One region of the Dactylosporangium sp. NPDC006015 genome, then DNA from elsewhere that is predicted to be linked to it. Evidence: riboswitches for the same ligand, from Rfam matches in the RefSeq annotation. Region 1 holds a riboswitch; the other holds the start of a gene.
The links. A riboswitch is a leader RNA that binds a small molecule or an ion and turns the genes downstream of it on or off. The one in region 1 is predicted to bind cobalamin.
Positions count from the first base shown of each region.

Region 2: it holds a riboswitch for cobalamin, as region 1 does, so the genes downstream of both, ABZ321_RS29880 (CbtB domain-containing protein) here and ABZ321_RS26980 (ribonucleoside-diphosphate reductase subunit alpha) in region 1, are expected to answer to the same signal.

Region 1 is NZ_JBEXUD010000015.1:191,878-195,078, reverse strand. It holds gene ABZ321_RS26980 (ribonucleoside-diphosphate reductase subunit alpha) at 1-1,122, opposite strand, end outside; cobalamin riboswitch at 1,297-1,514, opposite strand; gene ABZ321_RS26975 (beta-L-arabinofuranosidase domain-containing protein) at 1,788-3,201, shown strand, end outside.
Region 2 is NZ_JBEXUD010000018.1:150,425-153,625, forward strand. It holds gene ABZ321_RS29870 (helix-turn-helix transcriptional regulator) at 1-492, shown strand, start outside; gene ABZ321_RS29875 (CbtA family protein) at 536-1,267, opposite strand; gene ABZ321_RS29880 (CbtB domain-containing protein) at 1,282-1,497, opposite strand; cobalamin riboswitch at 1,534-1,665, opposite strand; gene ABZ321_RS29885 (hypothetical protein) at 1,746-2,792, opposite strand; gene ABZ321_RS29890 (hypothetical protein) at 2,893-3,201, shown strand, end outside.

The DNA of each region.
Region 1 (3,201 bases):
CGTCCTGACCGCCCGCTTCTCCGCGACGCGGTAGGCGTCGTCGAACGCCTCGCCGTGCAGGTCGGGCAGCTCCGGCGCGTCGGACGGGTCGATGAGCGACCAGTCGGCGTCGGCCTCGACCCGGCGCATGAACTCGTCCGGGATCCAGTTGGCCAGGTTCAGGTTGTGCGTGCGCCGGGACTCCTCGCCGGTGTTGTCCCGCAGCTCCAGGAACTCCTCGATGTCCGGGTGCCATGGCTCCAGGTACACGCACGCGGCACCCTTGCGCCGGCCGCCCTGGTTCACCGCCGCGACCCCGGCGTCGAGGGTCTTCAGGAACGGCACGATCCCGTTGGACCTGCCGTTGGTGCCGCGGATGAGCGCGCCCCGGCCGCGGACCCGCGTCCAGGAGATGCCGATGCCGCCGGAGAACTTCGACAGCTTCGCGACCTGGTGGTAGCGCTCGTAGATCGAGTCGAGCTCGTCGCGGGGCGAGTCGACCAGGAAGCAGGAGGACATCTGGGTGTGCCGGGTGCCGGAGTTGAACAGCGTCGGCGAGCTCGGCAGGTACGCCAGGGACGACATGAGCCGGTAGAAGCCGGTCGCCTCGGACGGCGTCCGCGACAGCCCGCAGGCCACCCGCAGCAGCCAGTACTGCGGCGTCTCCACGACGAGGCGGCTGGTCGGGTGGCGCAGCAGGTACCGGTCGGCGACCGTCCGCAGCCCGAAGTACTCGAACCGCAGGTCACCGTCCGGGTCGACGGCGTCGTCGAGCTCGCGGGCGTGGCGGGCCACGAACGCCGCCGTCTCGTCGCCGATCAGCCCCAGGCCGTGGGCATGGCGGATCGACTGGCTGAAGCCGGCCACGTCCTGCCCGCGGACCTCCTTGCCGACGTACGCGGCGAGCAGCCGCGCCGCGAGCCTCGAATACTGCGGCTCCTCACCGATGAGCTCGGCGGCGGTCTGGATCGACAGCTTGTCCAGCTCCGCGGTGGTGGCGCCGTCGTACAGGCCGCTGATCGTCCTGGTCGCCACCCGCAGCGGGTCAACCTCGTCGAGGCCGCCGACCCACCGCTCGACCGCCTTGACGATCTTGCCGACGTCGACCGGCTCCAGGTCGCCGTCGCGGTTCCGGACCCGCATCGCAGGCCGGCGTGGCTGCGCCGTCGTGACCGTCACTGGCTCTCTCCTCGCGAGCTCGTTCCAGTGGATCCGAGGTCGCGGGGACGCCGAACGGCGCGCACGGCGGGTCGCCCGTCCGTGAACCGTTCATGGTGGCGTCGGCCGTCCCGCGCGGCCTCGAAGCCGCCACGCACGGGGTGTGCGTGGCGCGCTGGCAGGTCTTCGGACTCGCGGGCGTGACCACGGATGGTCGCCTACTGGCCGTCACTTCCCAGGCCGGATGGCCCAGTGTGCTCGACGGCGGTCGTTCCCACTCACCGCTGCGGGGCAGTCCCGGACTCGCACCGGGTTCCCTCTTGCCTCGACCCGGCCCCGCTGGGGGACCGGCTCGAACCAGCTGCGTCGAGCACCATATCTAGGGCCGCCGAAAAATGCACACACCACATGTCGGTGCGGCGTGTTGTGATCTTCACATTCCGCGGCCGGCTGTCCCGTGACAGCCGTGCCGACGTGTCGTGTGCCCGGCCCGTGCCCTTGAAGGTTGCCGATTCCTCTGGCAGTCTCGTCATGCCGCCGCGATGTTAGCGCTCACTTCACCCGCCAGTCATGAGGTGCGGACGCGTCGCACAAGCATGTTAACGCTCACACATCCAACGCCCGCCGTCACGGTCGAAAGGATCAACCCCATGCCTCACCCCAGCGTCAGCCGCCGCCGGCTGCTGCAGACCACCGGCGCCGTCGCCGCCGCCTCGGCGGCCGCGCCCCTGCTCGGCGCCCCGACCGCCGCGGGCGCCGCCCTCGCCCCGGCCCGCGCCGACATCGGCGTCTCGGCCTACGCGTTCGACCTCGGGCAGGTGCGGCTGAGCACCGGCCGCTTCCTGGACAACCAGAACCGGACCCTGGCCTACCTGCGCTTCGTCGACGTCAACCGGCTCGTCTACAACTTCCGGGCCAACCACCGGCTGTCCACCGCCGGCGCCGCCGCGACCGGCGGCTGGGACGCGCCGACCTTCCCGTTCCGCACCCACATGCAGGGCCACCTGCTGACCGCCTGGGCCCAGGCCTACGCCGTGCTCGGCGACACCACCTGCCGGGACAAGGCCAACGCCATGGTCGCCGCGATGGCCGCCTGCCAGGCCAACAACGCCGCCGCCGGCTTCAGCACCGGCTACCTGTCCGGCTTCCCGGAGTCCGACTTCACCGCCCTGGAGTCCGGCACCCTCAGCAACGGCAACGTCCCCTGGTACTGCATCCACAAGACCCTCGCCGGGCTGCTGGACGTGTGGCGGTACATCGGCAGCACCCAGGCGCGTGACGTGCTCCTCGCCCTCGCGGGCTGGGCCGACTGGCGCACCGGCCGGCTCAGCGCGAGCCAGATGCAGACCACGCTGGGCGTCGAGTTCGGCGGCATGAACGCGGTCCTCACCGACCTGTACCAGCAGACCGGCGACGCGCGCTGGCTCACCGCGGCCCAGCGCTTCGACCACGCGGCCGTGTTCAACCCGCTCGCGTCCAACACCGACCAGCTCAACGGGCTGCACGCCAACACCCAGGTGCCGAAGTGGATCGGCGCCGCCCGCGAGTACAAGGCGACCGGCACCACCCGGTACCGCGACATCGCCGTCAACGCCTGGAACATCACCGTCAACGCCCACACGTACGTCATCGGCGGCAACAGCCAGGCGGAGCACTTCCGCGCCCCCAACGCCATCGCCTCCTACCTGGCCAACGACACGTGCGAGCAGTGCAACACGTACAACATGCTGAAACTCACCAGAGAGCTCTGGCTGCTCGACCCGAACAACGCCGCCTACTTCGACTTCTACGAGCGGGCGCTGCTCAACCATCTCATCGGCGCGCAGAACCCCGCCGACAGCCACGGCCACATCACCTACTTCACCGGCCTGCAGGCGGGCGCCCGGCGCGGCGTCGGCCCGGCGTGGGGCGGCGGCACGTGGAGCACCGACTACGACAGCTTCTGGTGCTGCCAGGGCACCGGCGTCGAGACCAACACGAAGCTGATGGACTCCATCTACTTCTCCAACGGCACCACGCTGACGGTGAACCTGTTCGTGCCGTCGGTGCTCACCTGGAGCCAGC
Region 2 (3,201 bases), on a different contig from region 1:
TCGGCGCGGACCGGCATCTCCGTCAGCGGACTGTCGCGGCTGGAGTCCGGGAAGCGCCGCCCCACGCTGGACCTGCTGCTGCCGCTGGCCCAGGCGCATCAGGTGGCCCTCGACCAGTTGGTGGGGGCACCGGCGACGGGGGATCCCCGCGTACACCTGAAGCCCCAGCGAAACCGGAGCGGCAGCGTGGTCGTCGCGCTGACTCGCTACCCGGGACCGGTGCGGGTGTTCAAGCAGGTGCTCGAACCGGGCGAGCCCAGGCTGGTCACCCACGAGGGCTACGAGTGGCTGTACGTCCTCGCCGGCGAGCTGCGGCTCATCCTCGGCGAGCAGGAGCTGACGCTGCGGCCGGGGGAGGTCGCCGAGTTCGAGACCCGCACGCCGCACTGGTTCGGCCCCGCCGGCGAGCACACCGTCGAGGTCCTGCACATGTTCGGGCCCCAGGGGGAGAAGGCGCGGGTGCGTGCGAGACCCCGCTCCGGGAAACAATGAAGGCGGCGGGGCAACGCCCCACCGCCTTCAGGAAACGAACCGGTCAGACCGCGACCGGGTGCGCGTCGGCCACGACCGGGCGCTGGCTGCGCTCGGTGAGGTAGCCGAACAGCAGGCCGAGCGTGGCCCAGGTGACCGCCTGGGTGCCGAGCGACGCGAGCCGGAACTGCCACAGCAGCACCGGGGAGAAGCCGTCGGGCACCTCGTTGACCGCGGGCAGCAGCGCGATCGCGACACCCACGACGGCCGCGGCGCCGACGACCGCGAGGATCGTCGCGTTCCACGTGCCGAAGCGCGGCTGCAGCGACCGGCTGACGACGATCGCGCCGAGCACGGCGGCGACCCCGATGACGATCATCAGGAAGTACAGGCCGGTCCGCTGCTGCAGCGTGTCGGGGTTGCCGGTCGCGGGCGGGTTGGCCGGGTACTTCAGGAACGGCACGAGCGCCACCCCGACGAACCCGGCGAGGGCGACGACCGCGGCCGTGGCGCGGGCGCTGATCCGGCCGATGCGCCCGAGCGTGACCGCGACCGCGATGGCGAACAGGCCGCCGATGGCGACGCCGTACACGACCGAGGCGGTGGCCAGGCCGAGCGTGCTCTGCACGGTCCGGCTGACCGGCCCGTGCTCATGGTCGGTGGCGTGGACCTCTTCGAACGCGATCGCGTCGTTGATCGGGCCCTCGCCGAACAGGTAGGCGAACAGGAACGCGGCGACACCGGCGACCAGGCCGGTGATCATGCCGCGGACCAGGAGCGTCCGGGCACTCAACATTCTGGCGCCCCGGCTCAGTGGCAGGGGAAGCCGAGCAGGTGCCGGCCGTCGTGGACGAACTCGTGCACCGTCGAACCCGAGACGACCGAGGTGATGCCCTGCTCGGCGCCGACGAAGTAGAGCAGGACGACGGCGAGGACGACGCCGAACGTGGCCCACGGCAGGATCTGCCGCAGCGGGATCGGGGCCGGTGCGGTGGCCGGGGTGGGAAGAGCCGAGATCGATGCCATGATGCAGCCTCCTGCGGGATTTCGCGTCCCATCGAGCGTTGTCGTGACCGTGCCCGGGTCTGACTCCCACCTGCGTGGTTACAGCGGCGCGACCGTGCCGGGCTTGCACCGGCTTCCGTTCACTGTCACGTGTATGTTTCGGACGGTACGGACGCGGTTCCGGCGTGTCAATCGGACAGCGCCTCCGTCAACCCGCCGGTGGGCGCCGCACCGCTGGTCAGCGCGGCCGGCGCCCGGGGGCGAGGTGATCAAGTTCTCGGCGGGGTGAGGGCGACGAGGTCGGTGCCGACCTTGTGCAGTCCGTCGAGCCGCCGGTCGAGGGACGCGCCGCTCGGGCTGAGGAACTCGGCGTACTTCGCCCAGACGGACCTGCCGTTCGCCATGAACGCCCACGGGTAGTGCTTGTCGGCGGCGGCGACGACCTGCGGGCCGTGGTCCGCCCACTGCGGGTCGGTGCCGCCGGTCAGCCGCGCGCCCTCCTTCTCCTTCGGCTGCACCGACAGGCTCGGCACCTCACCCGGCAGGGCGAGCACCAGCGCGGTGTGCCGGTTGTCCTTCTCGGTGAAGTCGAACACGTAGAACGCGCGGTCGCGGTACGTGCCGCTGACGACGGCGCCCGCGGACGGCTGCGACTGCGACCAGCCGAGCCGCTGCGCGAGCGTGGGGTCGGAGTGTTCGAAGGCGTAGCCGCGCCGCTTCGCCCACCGCTTCCGGCCGATCCGCGTCCGCACCGACGACACGAACCCGGCGCCCGAGATCAGGCAGATCAGCGTGCCGCCGCCGCCCGCGATCCACGCGCCGGTCCCGCCGTCGGTGAAGGCCGTGTCCCACCCGAGCACAGCGGTCACGCCGGTGACGACGAAGATGAAGAAGCGGGTCTGGTACGGGGCGATCGCCGCCTGCGGCTCGTCGGCGCCGTACCGGATCACCTCGATCAGCGAGAGCACGAAGTACAGCAGCGTCAGCCCGCCGATCAGCAGCGCCGCGGTGCCGGCGATCCGCCACGCCCGGTCCCGGCCGGCGAGCTTCTCCGGGGAGTTCTGTCTCGCGTGCCGGTCGACCATCGTCTGGTAGGAGCCGCCCTCGTCGCCGCTGCCGCCGAAGACCAGGCACGTGTCGCGCGGCCGCATCGTCTTGCCGTCGCAGGTCGGCGTGTAGTCCGCGATGCGCTGCGCCGACTCCTGCTGCCGCTGCGCGGCCGTGCTCGTGCCGGCCGCCACCATCTGCCATCCGGCCAGCAGGAAGACGCCTGCCAGGACGATCCGGACGAGTAACCCCGTGTGCCGTCGCTTCACGCCGGCATGTATAGCAGCCGATGCCTGGCCGCTGCTGCCCCGTGGCCCGGGATGCGTGATGACCGCTGCCGGGATCGAGGCGTCACGATAGGCTCGGACCGTGGGCGTCATGATGGACTACTTCGCCGCGACCGAGCAGGAGCTGGCCGCCCTCGACCTCGATCTTGGCCCGGCCGGCAACGACTGGCCGTATGTCGACTGCAAGGGCTGGATCCTGGAGGTCGAGGAGTTCGCCGCGGAGATCGACGGGCGGGATCCGAGCGAGTTCGGCCGGGACGAGCCGCTGCGCGGCGCCGACGACCCGGAGTTCCTGGGCCCGTGGACGGTGCGGATCAACGCGGAGCTCGTCGACGCCCTCACCCGGCTGGAGGAGGGGCAGATCCGCGGCTACGCGGACCGGTTCCTGCTG